3 regions of the Lysinibacillus phoenicis genome follow, and region 1 is predicted to be linked to each of the others. Evidence: predicted binding sites of a transcription regulator. Region 1 holds the regulator's gene; each other region holds the start of a gene.
What was found. Region 1 encodes CtsR, which represses protease genes until heat stress. Its sites were predicted from a motif close to ATGGTCAATAAAGGTCAAACA; they were not measured.
Positions count from the first base shown of each region.

Region 2: clpP (ATP-dependent Clp endopeptidase proteolytic subunit ClpP) is a predicted target of CtsR. The motif match lies at 2,159-2,179, and genes of this name have one in related genera.
Region 3: ABC382_RS12100 (ATP-dependent Clp protease ATP-binding subunit) is a predicted target of CtsR. The motif match lies at 1,728-1,748, and genes of this name have one in related genera.

Region 1 is NZ_JBDFMP010000002.1:2,897,355-2,901,646, reverse strand. Features, by position in the region: gene mcsB (protein-arginine kinase McsB) at 1-879, opposite strand, end outside; gene ABC382_RS15875 (UvrB/UvrC motif-containing protein) at 876-1,418, opposite strand; gene ABC382_RS15870 (CtsR family transcriptional regulator) at 1,432-1,902, opposite strand; gene ABC382_RS15865 (DUF4870 domain-containing protein) at 2,170-2,475, opposite strand; gene ABC382_RS15860 (class I SAM-dependent methyltransferase) at 2,596-3,282, shown strand; gene corA (magnesium/cobalt transporter CorA) at 3,320-4,282, shown strand.
Region 2 is NZ_JBDFMP010000002.1:3,647,357-3,651,648, reverse strand. Features, by position in the region: gene ABC382_RS19770 (amino acid ABC transporter permease) at 1-501, opposite strand, end outside; gene ABC382_RS19765 (basic amino acid ABC transporter substrate-binding protein) at 590-1,387, opposite strand; tRNA gene ABC382_RS19760 (tRNA-Arg) at 1,884-1,958, opposite strand; gene clpP (ATP-dependent Clp endopeptidase proteolytic subunit ClpP) at 2,265-2,855, shown strand; gene ABC382_RS19750 (hypothetical protein) at 3,005-3,136, shown strand; gene ABC382_RS19745 (HPr family phosphocarrier protein) at 3,133-3,390, opposite strand; gene whiA (DNA-binding protein WhiA) at 3,504-4,292, opposite strand, start outside.
Region 3 is NZ_JBDFMP010000002.1:2,099,468-2,103,759, reverse strand. Features, by position in the region: gene ABC382_RS12115 (prolyl oligopeptidase family serine peptidase) at 1-432, shown strand, start outside; gene ABC382_RS12110 (metal-sulfur cluster assembly factor) at 486-794, shown strand; gene ABC382_RS12105 (Crp/Fnr family transcriptional regulator) at 855-1,541, opposite strand; gene ABC382_RS12100 (ATP-dependent Clp protease ATP-binding subunit) at 1,812-3,938, shown strand; gene ABC382_RS12095 (YjzD family protein) at 3,988-4,182, opposite strand.

The DNA.
Region 1 (4,292 bases):
AGATAGACAGGTAGCTGCTTCCTCACTTGTTAAAATTCTCGCATGAGTTAGAGTACCTAAAGCTCGATATACTCTATCTTCTAGAGCAAGCTCCGCTTTTTCCATCAATTTACTTCTTGCATGTCGTTCTTTCTGAATAATCTTTTCAGCGACACTTTGGATATCTGCTAAAATGTCCTCTTCTGTCTTACCAAGAGTAATTTGGTTAGACACTTGATAAACATTGCCTAAATTTTCGCTGCCTTCTCCGTATATACCTCTTACAGTCATGCCTAAGCGTGTCATAGCGTTAATAATTTGATTCATTTGTCCCGTTAAGGTTAGGGCAGGTAAATGCATCATGACGGATGCTCGGAGACCCGTACCAATATTCGTCGGACAACTTGTTAAATAGCCAAATGTATCTCGGAAGGCGTAAGGTAATACCTTCTCTAGAATACGATCAATTTTATTTGCTTGTTCATAAGCACTTTGAAGTTGAAAACTTGCTGTCATACATTGAATGCGCAAATGATCTTCTTCATTCACCATAATGCTAACGGATTCATCTTCAGAAAGTAGGATAGAGCCCACTTGTTCTTTTTTAGCTAATTGCGGACTAATTAAGTGCTTTTCGACAAGAATTTGACGCTGCAAAGGTGTTAAATCCTTTATAGCAAAATAAGCATAATCATTTTGAAGCGTTGGGCTATCACTTACTGCATGTGTAACTGCCTGCTCCACTTGCAATGCTTCATTCTCTGAGAATGCCAGCGGAAAACGATAACCATCTAAATTTCGAGCAAGGCGAATACGTGTACTAATGACAATATCTGAATAATCATCCTCGATATGCATCCAAGATGGCGTCGCACGCTCTAAAAATGATTCAATCATCATGTCACATCACCACCTTCAAATTGCAGCTGCTTCTCTAACTCTTTGACTTCATCTCGAAGCTTAGCCGCCTCTTCAAATTGTTCTTCATCAACAGCCGATTTCATACGCTTACGAATATCCTCAATTTGCTTTTTAATTACATACACATTACTGCGAGCGCCAGGCATTTTTCCGATGTGTTGGGGTCCTGCCTGGATGCGATTAAAGAGCTTTGGTAAATGCTCACTAAATGTGTCATAACAGCTTGGGCATCCAAATTTCCCTTCTTTTAAAAATTGTTTATACGAAAATCCACATTGTGGGCATGTTTGCTGTTGTGGTTGTACTTGTTGTTTTTCTCCAACCTTTTGCCACGTTGGTGAGCCAAACCAGTTTGATAATAACTGTTGTATAGAAACTGGCTCTTGTTTAAATTCTGCATGAAATGGATGGAACTGTGAGGCGCAGACGTCACAATAATGGTGCTCCACCTTTTGCCCATTTTGAACTTGTGTTACTGTAACTGTTGCATTACGTTGTTTACAATGTTCGCATATCATTCCCATCACCTCACTATTTTTGCTGTTCATATTTGATTGTTGTCAGCATCGCTCGCAATATTTTTGATCGAATGGTATCTCTTAGAGGGAGATGTAAATCGATCGTTGAGCGATCAATTGCTGCTAACATTAATTTCGCTTCTCGTTTTGAAATTACCTGCTCATCGATAAGCCGATATATTAAATCCTCTGCCATCGTTTGTGAGGCTCCACCTTCAATTTGCCTGAGAACATCATCGATTAAATCAATCTGTGAATTCGCGCGGACACGTAAAATTCGAATGTATCCACCACCACCACGTTTGCTCTCAACAAGGTAACCTCGCTCGGCAGTAAATCTTGTATTAATGACATAATTTATTTGTGATGGGACACATTGAAATTTATCAGCAATCTCACTACGTTTAATTTCAATATGCCCTTCTCCACCTAATTCAAGTACTTGCTTTAAGTAACCTTCTATGATGTCTGATATATTACGCATTTTAGGAATACACCTCGCTTGCTTCACTGACTTTGACTATCTTTGACTTTCTTTGAGTATATTATACAAAACGCTTGAAAATAATTGCAATGATTTCGCCCATAGAAAATGAAAAGTACTGAAATTGGCTATTTTATGCTCTTGAAACTAGCTCTTTTTTTATCATATCTGTTCGGTTTTCTATTTCCTCATACACTTAATGTACCCTTATTAGCCATAGAAAAAACGCAAGCATATGCAACTAGCATATACTTGCGTTTATAAAATTTATACCCAACGTCCAACTATTGGATAACGCCAAGGTTCATCAGACAGTGCTTTAACGATACCGATAATCGGTACAACAAATAGCATAATGCCGAAAATAAGTAAAAACGGTAATCCAATAAGGACAAAGCTTAAAACAACAGAAATAGCAATTAAAACTCCCATAACGATTTGGAATAGCAATGCTTGAATGGAAATTGCTTTCACTTCCTCATCAGAACTAATTAAGAAGAAAATAATGGGTACTAACCATGGCGCAAAAAATGCACTAGCGTGTATGATTACTTTAGACCATTTACTCTCCATATATATCAACCCTTTCTTATCCTTTGTTTATGTTTTATGTACTTCTATTTACGGAACTATACCCGTAATAGTTTCACATTGAATTGGATTTTTAAAAATTTTTTTGGAAGGCAGTGATGCATGATGGAATTTAACAATACTTTAGCAAATGAATATGAAAAAGGTATTCGTCGTACTTTACCAAGCTATGATGCAATGCTTCGTTTAATACAAACCTTTTATCATTCTACATTGCCTGAAAAGGCTGAGATTTTAATCGTAGGTTCAGGAAGCGGCAACGAGATTTTACAACTTGCAGAAGGCAGACCCTTTTGGTCATTTACTGGCATTGATCCCTCAGAATCCATGCTCAAAATAGCTAAAGAACGTTTAAAATCACTAACCAATAGGATGTCATACCATCAAGGAACAATACTAGATACTCAGTTATCTACTGAAAATTATGATGCAGCCAGCCTAGTACTCGTCCTTCATTTTATTCAGGATTATGAGGATAAGCTATCGACATTGAAAGAAATAGCAAAACATTTAAAACCCGGTGCCCCCTTTGTCCTTGTCTCAAAATATGGTGAACCCGGTTCGATCGAAACAGAGCTTCAATTTGATTTATGGCGTTCCTATTGGTTACAACATACAAAGCTTTCGGTATCCGATGTAGCAGAAATGGAAAAATCCATTCGCTCCCTTTCCTTTATGCGAGAAGAAGATATTGTGACATTGTTACAGAAAGCGGGTTTTATAAAACCTAGTAGATTTTTTGCCACTACTTTGTTTGGTGGATGGGTATGCTTTAAAGAGGAGCATTAAATAAATATTTTGTAGTAATAACTTTGAGGTGAAAGCTGTGATAAGCACCATTGGCATTACAAAAAAACAACAACTACTAAAAGATTTCCCTTTGGAAACTATACATCAGCAAGAGTTTGAATGGTATTGGGTTGATTTTAACTGTCCTACTGCAGAGGAGGAATCCTTGCTGGATTCATTTTTTCATTTCCACCCGCTAGCTATTGAAGATTGCTTAATGCGCTTACAGCGTCCAAAGCTCGATTTTTACGATGATTTTCATTTTTTTGTTATTCATCGATTAAACGAAGAGACATTAGGAGCGGAAGAGGTAAATATCTTTGCCTCTAATAAATATATTGTGACATTCCATAAGAACCCTGTACCCGAAATAGAGAGGGTTCAAAAACTTTTGGAAAACCAGCCAAAGAATTGGGAACGTGGCACTGTTTACCTAACGTATCAAACTATTGATAAAATCGTTGATAGTTATTTCCCTCTTGTTTATAAAATTGAGGATCATTTAAATGCACTAGAAGGCGAGCTTACATACCAAAGCAATGTAAATGCTATGAAGATTGTCTTCGAATTTCGAAGCGATTTGCTTGACTTAAGACGTACCATTTTACCAATGCGTGACCTTTTATATCGGGTGCTTAATTCTTATCGATTTTCATTAAATAAATCAGAACGAGCTTATTTTGGAGATATCTACGACCATTTACTTAAATTAACAGAGATGGTTGAATCCAATCGAGAACTTACAGCAGATATGCGCGATAGTTATATGGCCATGAGTTCAAGTCGTATGAATGGTATTATGATGACTTTAACGATTGTGTCGACCATCTTTATACCGCTAACTTTTATTGCTGGCGTCTATGGGATGAATTTCGATAATATGCCTGAACTTCACGGTCAATATAGCTATTTTATTGTACTTGGCATCATGATTATTATCGTTATCTTTATGCTTGCTATCTTTAAACATAAAGGCTGGTTTAAACTTTTTAAACCATAAGGACAAAAAA
Region 2 (4,292 bases), 750 kb from region 1:
TAATGATGAATCTTTTAATAATGCAATGAATTCATTCCCTAACGGTGGAATCATGCGTCTAAATGCTTGCGGTAAAATGACCTTTCGCATCGCCTGGTTATGCGTTAAACCAAGAGAACGAGCTGCCTCCATTTGCCCTTTTGCAATACTTTGAATACCTGCACGGAAGATTTCCGCATTGTAAGCTGCACAGTTTAAAATTAGTGCTGTAATCCCTGAAACCATATAGCCTAAAGAATGACCAAAGATTGTTGGAATCACTGCTAAGTGTATTAACAAAATTTGCACAAGCATTGGTGTTCCACGGAATAAATCGATATATAGTTTAGATGGCCAATAAATCCATTTTTTACTCGATAATTTTCCTAGGCCCAAAAATAGACCTAATAGAATACCTCCAAAATAACCACTAAGTGTCAAAATAAGTGTTACGCCAATACCTCGTATAAACATATCTCGGTAGTTCCAGACAATGTCCCAGCGTAGGTCAAAGATGTCCATCCGAAAACCCCATTCCCCTTTAAAGTTACGAAAATTAAATGAGCCGCCAGCACAGTAGCTGTGCTAGTGGCATCACCCTACTCATTTATTACTGAAAATCCGTACCTGTAATTTCTTTTAATTTTCCGTTTTCTTTAATCTTTTTAAGACCTTCATTCAATTTATCTAATAGCTCTTTATTCCCCTTTTGAACCATAAAGCCATAGTATTCTTTTTCGAATGCATCATCTTCAATTACTTTTAGTTTTTGATCTGGATGAGCTTTAATATATTCATAAACTACTGCATTATCTCCAATAGCTGCATCAACGTTTCCATTTAACATCTCTTGAATAGCGATTGGCTGACTTTCAAAAGCCATAATATTTGTACTTGCTTCACCTTGTAACTTTTTCGCTGCCATATGACCAGTAGCATTAATTTGAACGGATACCTTTTTATCTTTTAGTTCTTCTAATGACTTAATCTTTGAATCTTCTTTCACAACGATTAGTAATTGAGATTCATAGTATGGTTCTGTAAAATCAAATGATTCTTTACGCTCTTCCGTGATTGTGATCCCAGAAGCACCGATATCTGTTTCGCCATTTTTAATTGTTTGGAAAACAGGCTCCCAACCAATATTATTCCATTCAACCTCAAAATCCATTTCATCCGCAATAGCTTGTAAAATATCGACATCAATCCCAACAATTTTCCCTGAATCGTCAACAGATTCAAATGGTGCAAAAGTAGCCTCTGTACCTACTTTATATACTTTCTTCCCATCTCCGCCATCTTCTGAAGGTGTACTACCTGAGGATGCATCATCTTTTGTTCCGCAACCTGCAAGTGCTAATGTTAAAGCTGCTATCATCATCAATAACATCCATCCTGTTTTTTTCATTGTTTTTCCCCCTGTTTCGATAATATTCCGAAATGCGTATTATTTTTCGCAATTCGGAAATGTTAGACTATTAGGTCAATTATATTAACATTATAGTAATTAGACAACAACTTTTCACATAAAACTAAATATTTTTTCATATAAATTTATATTAAATGCATATAATTAGATAAAATATGTATAAATAACAAGAAATCAAACCTAAAACTAATATATATACAATATAAACGATGCCAATTTTCGATAAATTTTGGCAAAAAAAAAGAATCCCCTCAGAAAGGATTCTTTTTTTGACTATGACTAGTCCACGTACAGTATGTTCACTAAAAAATAATTTGGAGTTGTTGCTTTTTTGAAGGTTTGAAAGGAACAAATAGGGGAATAATGCCAACTAGGACAGTATTCCCTTACTTTTTCCTCTCTATCTCCACTAAGCAGGCTGCTAAACTACTTATTAGGAGACGAGCTATAACAAGTATATCTATAATCAGTAAAATGGCGCCCTCGGAGGGAATCGAACCCCCAGTGCAAGAACCGGAATCTTACGTGTTATCCATTACACCACGAGGGCAAAAGCACAAAAAAAAAGTACTCACTCTAGGCTTACGAAAAGCATGATGTAGATAATCCTCATTTTTGAAGCATACCTGCAAAATAGTGTCCTGTACTTTAAACTTATAACCTTAACTATTATACAAACGTATCTCACAAAATACAACCATAGAATGCAAAAACAATATATTTTTTTTAATTTCACTTTAGCAGGGTTAATATTTGACCTTCCCTGACTATAATGTGTATGATAAGGATACAGCTGAAATAACAATGGAAATTTCAGCAAAGGTATTCGAATTTAGTTTTTTAAGGAGGATTTAACATGAATTTAATTCCTACAGTTATTGAACAAACAAGTCGTGGTGAACGTGCATACGATATTTACTCACGTCTGCTTAAAGACCGTATTATCCTTTTAGGAAGTGCTATTGATGACAATGTAGCTAACTCTATTGTCGCACAGCTTCTTTTCCTACAAGCAGAAGATCCAGATAAAGATATCTCTCTTTACATCAATTCACCAGGTGGATCTATTACGGCTGGTATGGCTATCTACGACACAATGCAAATTATTAAGCCACAGGTTCAAACCATTTGTATTGGTATGGCTGCGTCAATGGGAGCATTCTTACTTGCTGCTGGGGAACCTGGTAAACGTTTTGCATTACCAAATGCTGAAGTCATGATTCACCAACCACTAGGTGGTGCACAAGGTCAAGCGACGGAAATTGAAATTGCTGCTAAACGTATTTTATTCTTACGTGAAAAATTAAACGGCATTTTATCTGAACGCACTGGTCAACCACTTGAAGTCATTGCAAGAGACACAGATCGTGATAACTTCATGACTGCTGAGCGAGCTAAAGAATACGGTTTAATTGACCATATTATGCATCGTAGCGATAATAAATAAAAAACAGAAGGCATCACAGATTTGCTCTGTGATGCCTTTATTGTGTTGAAAAATAATTTTTTTTGTGAAAGGTGATAATGTTCTCCCTACTCATTTTAAGCGTTACTCTTAGAGGATCAACGTCACAAATGAGATAAGGAGCGAACGTAATGAGTGAAGCGGCTCATCGGACGCCTCTGGGGAAAGGACGCGGGCGGAACGGAACATTTATTCAACAACATGAAGGCACCACAGAATTGCTCTGTGGTGCCTTTATGTTCGATAATATTACAAATGTTTAATCTTCTTTTTCGATAAGTGTTGCCAATGCTGTAACCGCTTGCTCGGCATCGTTACCTTCACTGCTTAAAGTAACTTCGGTACCTTTAGCGACAGCTAGACTCATGACACCCATAATGGATTTTGCATTTACTTTTTTCTCATCTTTTTCTAGAAAGATATCAGCACTAAAACGATTTGCTTCTTGCACAAATAGTGCTGCTTGTCTAGCTTGTAGTCCTAATTTTAATTTGACCTGGACTCTTCTCTCAATCATTCTCAAAACTCCCCTTCACTACCGTTCATCTATTAGTTTTATCTTACCTTACTTACTAGCAAAAGAACAATAAGCGATTACGCATGACATTCATACCTGAAAAGTATGAAAACTTAACCACCTATTTTTTCACCGCGTCTTAATGCTTCCGCAATTTCGTCAATTTTTCTTAATCGATGGTTAACGCCTGATTTACTAACCGTTCCACTGGAAACCATTTCACCAAGCTCTTTTAACGTAACATCTTGGTATTCTACACGTAGACGTGCTATTTCACGAAGCTTCTCTGGCAGTTGATCAAGGCCAATCGAATTTTCAATAAATCGAATATTCTCCACTTGCCGTAATGCTGCACCTATGGTCTTATTTAAATTGGCTGTTTCACAGTTTACAATACGGTTGACACTATTGCGCATATCTCGCAATATCCGAACATCTTCAAACTTCATCATAGCCTGGTGGGCACCAACAATATTAAGGAAATCTGAAATTTTTTCTGCTTCCTTTAAATACGTCACAAAACCTTTTTTCCGTTCAATTGTTTTAGCATTGAGCTCAAATTCATTCATTAAATCCATTAATGCTTCACCATGCTCTTTATATAAAGAATATATCTCTAAATGATAGGCTGATGTTTCTGGATTATTGACAGAACCTCCTGCTAAAAATGCACCTCTTAAATACGCTCTTTTTTGTCCACTCTTTTTAATGAGCTCTCTTGAGATTGTATGATTAAATTGAAAGTCGTCTGAGATGATTTCTAAATCAATTAACAGCTCACGTGCACCTTCTCTTACACGGCATATATACACATTATTTTTTTTAAGTCGCATTTTCTTGCGAACTAGTAATTCCACATTGTATGGATATAACTTTTTCATAATCGTATATAATCTTCTAGC
Region 3 (4,292 bases), 800 kb from region 1:
GGCACTTCTATGGGCGGCATTGTCACATCAGGCTGTCTTAAACTGTATGATTGGATACAAACAGCTGCAATATGTATGGGTGCGCCTAATTTTGTTAAATTGGGTGAGTATCAGTTACAGCAATTCGCAAAAAATGGTGTGAATTTACCGATGTCAGAGGAAGAAGTAGAAAAAATAAATGAGCACCTAGCAAAATACGATGTCAGTCTAACACCAGAAAAGTTCGCAGGTCGCCCTGTCTTCTTTTGGCATGGAGAATTAGATAAAACGGTACCTTTCCGCGAAACGTATAAATTTTATGAGACATTACGGGAATACTATCAAGCAAACCCTGAACATTTAAAGTTCATGGTAAATAAAAAGGCTGGACATGCTGTACCACGTGACGGTATGCTAGCAGCAACTGACTGGCTTGCACAGCATTTGGCATAATATGATGCATCTGCTATGATAAGGTTAACACTATGATGGAAGGAGAAATACGAATGGATCAGGATATGAAAGACAGCATGTTAGGTGCATTAGAAAACGTAATTGACCCTGAGCTTGGAATTGATATTGTCAACTTAGGTTTAGTATATGATGTAGATTTAGATGATGAAGGGGTAGCGACTGTAACAATGACGTTAACATCTATGGGTTGCCCACTTGGACCGGTCATTGTGGACCAAGTAAACACAGCATTAGGGGAGCTTCCAGAAGTGAAAAGTACAAATGTTAACATTGTATGGAACCCACCTTGGTCAAAAGATAAAATGTCTCGCTATGCAAAAATGGCACTAGGCGTACGTTAATCTGAAACAGAAGAAAATCCCTGCTTATTTTAATAGGCAGGGATTTTGCATGTAACGAAATTAATCGATACGGCATATTTGTAATGGACAATTTTCACAAGCAATTTCATTTTTTAAAAACTGTAAATCATGAATTGTAATAAAACCTTTATCGAAAGTGACAATGTCGTGTTTTTTTAGATCATTTAACATCCGATTAATCATCTCACGACTGGTCGCACACAAATTCGCTATTTCAGTATTTGTTAGCTGGAAATCAATATAAATAGAGCCATTTTCTAATGATTTACCATACGTATTAGAAAGTCGAATGAGCGTTGAAAATAAAGCACCTTTTTTACCATTTAACACTAAATCACGCAAACGGCTTTGATGCTTCAAGTTTTCTGTTTGTAACCACTTCATATATTCCACCATGACAGTAGGCTGTTCTTCTAATAAATGCTCCAAAGATTTGCGACTTAAAACATACAGCGTAGAAGGTTCTAAAACTTTTGCAGTCATGGAATTATAGACGAGATTACAAAACAACGATCCCTCTCCAATTATACTGTCAGGACCACAAATACGGATGGTTAACTCCTTGCCAGTCTCCGTTTCTTGGCTAATCGAAATTACACCTGATTTGATGTAATAAATTTCTTTTGCCCGTTCACCCTCTAGAAAAATTTTATTCCCTTTATTCACCTTGATAAAGACACCGTGCTTTTGAAAAAGATCCTTAATTTTTTCAGACATATTATCCAATAAAACCATATCTCCAACACATCGCTTTCTTTTTGTAATAAATGTCGATTATTACAAAAGGATAGTGGATTTTTCGATACTAAAACATAGAAACATACCTACTATTATAACGTAAATTTCCATTTTTAAGTGATAAATTTTAGAGCTATTTCTTTGCTTAGAATTGTCGAGTGATGTAAAATAAAGTTAGTCAAAAAAGGTCAAACTTTTCGAAAGAACAAGAATGGGTATAGAAATTATGCGAAACATTAAGGTAAAGGAGTGCTAGCTATGCAATTTCAACAAACTGATAATAAAAAACCATTAGAGCAATTTGGACGAAATTTAATTGAAGAAGTAAAAAATGGCAAAATGGATCCCGTTATTGGACGTGATGAGGAAATTAGAAATGTCATTCGTATTTTAACACGCAAAACGAAAAATAATCCTGTATTAATTGGTGAGCCCGGTGTTGGTAAAACAGCTATAGTCGAGGGTTTAGCACAGCGTATAGTGAAAGGCGATGTGCCAGAGGGCTTGAAAGAATGTGTCCTATATGAGCTAGATATGAGTGCTTTAATCGCGGGTGCAAGTTACCGTGGTCAATTTGAAGAACGCTTAAAAGGTGTCTTAAAAGAGGTAAAAGATTCGGAAGGGCAAATTATTTTATTTATTGATGAAATCCATACCATTGTTGGTGCCGGTAAAACAGACGGCGCTATGGATGCAGGAAATATGTTAAAGCCTATGCTGGCGCGTGGTGAATTACACTGTATAGGGGCTACGACATTAGACGAATATCGTATGTATATTGAAAAAGATCCTGCATTAGAACGTCGATTCCAGCAAGTACTCGTGCGTGAGCCTTCTATTGAAGATACAGTGTCTATTTTACGTGGCTTAAAAGAACGTTTTGAGTTACATCATGCTGTACGTATTCATGACAGAGCCATTGTTGCGGCAGCAGAACTATCTAATCGGTATATTACAGAGCGATTTTTACCAGATAAGGCGATCGATTTGATTGATGAGGCGTGTGCAATGATTCGTACGGAAATCGATTCCATGCCACAGGAATTAGATGCTGTGACCCGTCGTATCATGCAGCTAGAAATTGAGGAACAGGCATTACGTAAGGAAAAGGACGAAGCAAGTAAAAAACGCCTTGAGCAATTGACTGAGGAATTAACAAAGTTAAAAGAATCCTCTGAAGGAATGCGAAAACAATGGGAAGCTGAGAAGGAAATGCTGCATGACATTCAGAAAAAACGAGAAACATTAGATAAATACCGTCGAGATTTAGATGAAGCGGAAAGTAAATATGATTTAAATAAAGCTGCTGAATTACGTCATGGCAAAATTCCAACTCTTGAAAAAGACATTCAGGCATTAGAAAAACAATTAGAAAATGGCGCAGAGTCTCGTATTTTACGAGAAGAAGTGACGGCTGATGAAATTGCTTCAATTGTTTCACGTTGGACTGGCATCCCTGTGACAAAATTAGTGGAGGGTGAGCGTGAAAAACTTTTACGTTTAAAGGATACATTGCATGAACGTGTAGTTGGGCAAGATACGGCGGTTCAACTAGTGACAGAAGCTGTGTGGCGTGCACGTGCAGGCATTAAAGATCCACATCGCCCGATTGGAAGCTTTTTATTTTTAGGTCCAACAGGTGTTGGTAAAACAGAGCTTGCCAAAGCCCTTGCTGCTCAATTATTTGATTCTGAGGAACATTTTATCCGAATTGATATGAGTGAATATATGGAGAAGCATAGTGTATCTCGTCTAGTTGGTGCCCCTCCAGGCTATGTCGGATATGAGGAAGGGGGACAATTAACCGAAGCCGTTCGCCGCAACCCTTATTCTGTCGTCCTACTTGACGAAATTGAAAAAGCTCACCCAGATGTGGCTAATATTTTATTGCAAATTTTAGATGATGGGCGTATCACTGATAGTCAAGGTCGTATGGTTAATTTTACAAATACAGTAGTTATTTTAACATCGAATATTGGGTCTAATTATTTAATGGAGGCAAAAGAAGACGATGCCTCTGTTGAGGACTTAGTTATGACTGCGCTTAGACAACATTTTAAACCAGAGCTGTTAAATCGAATGGATGATATTATTTTCTTCCATGCACTATCGACTAAGCATTTTACAGCAATCGCTTGGAAGTACGTTGAGCAACTGATTAAACGTGTGGCAGAGCAAGAAATTACATTATCTGTTGAGCAAGAAGTGATTAATTGGGTAGTACAGCAAGGTGCCGATGCTCAATTTGGCGCAAGACCACTAAAACGCTTTGTCCAACGACATATTGAAACAGCAGTGGCAAGAGAACTCCTACGTGGTGAGGTTTTACCGGGGGAAACATTGCATGTAAAAATGTGTGATGGTCAATGTGTGGTGGAAAAATAACAGAAAAAACCTGTTCGGCATGATGCTGAACAGGTTTTTTCTAGCTGAATTAATGATGGTCTGCAGCTTCTGGTGTAGGATTGTTTGGAATGATTGCTCCAATAATAAAGATAAGAATAGAGAATACAACTGAAACGATTGCCCCTGTTTTAAAATCAAATGGTACACCAAGTACAGAGCTGACTACATAGTTTAACATAGAAACTAGTAGGAATGACCATATGAACGTTACGATATATTGCATTAATTTCACCTCAACCGAACTTTTTTCATCATAAGATTTTACTCATATTCATTATCATATCATAACATAAATCGAAAAAAAATGAATCATTTATGTGAAACATGGCGAAT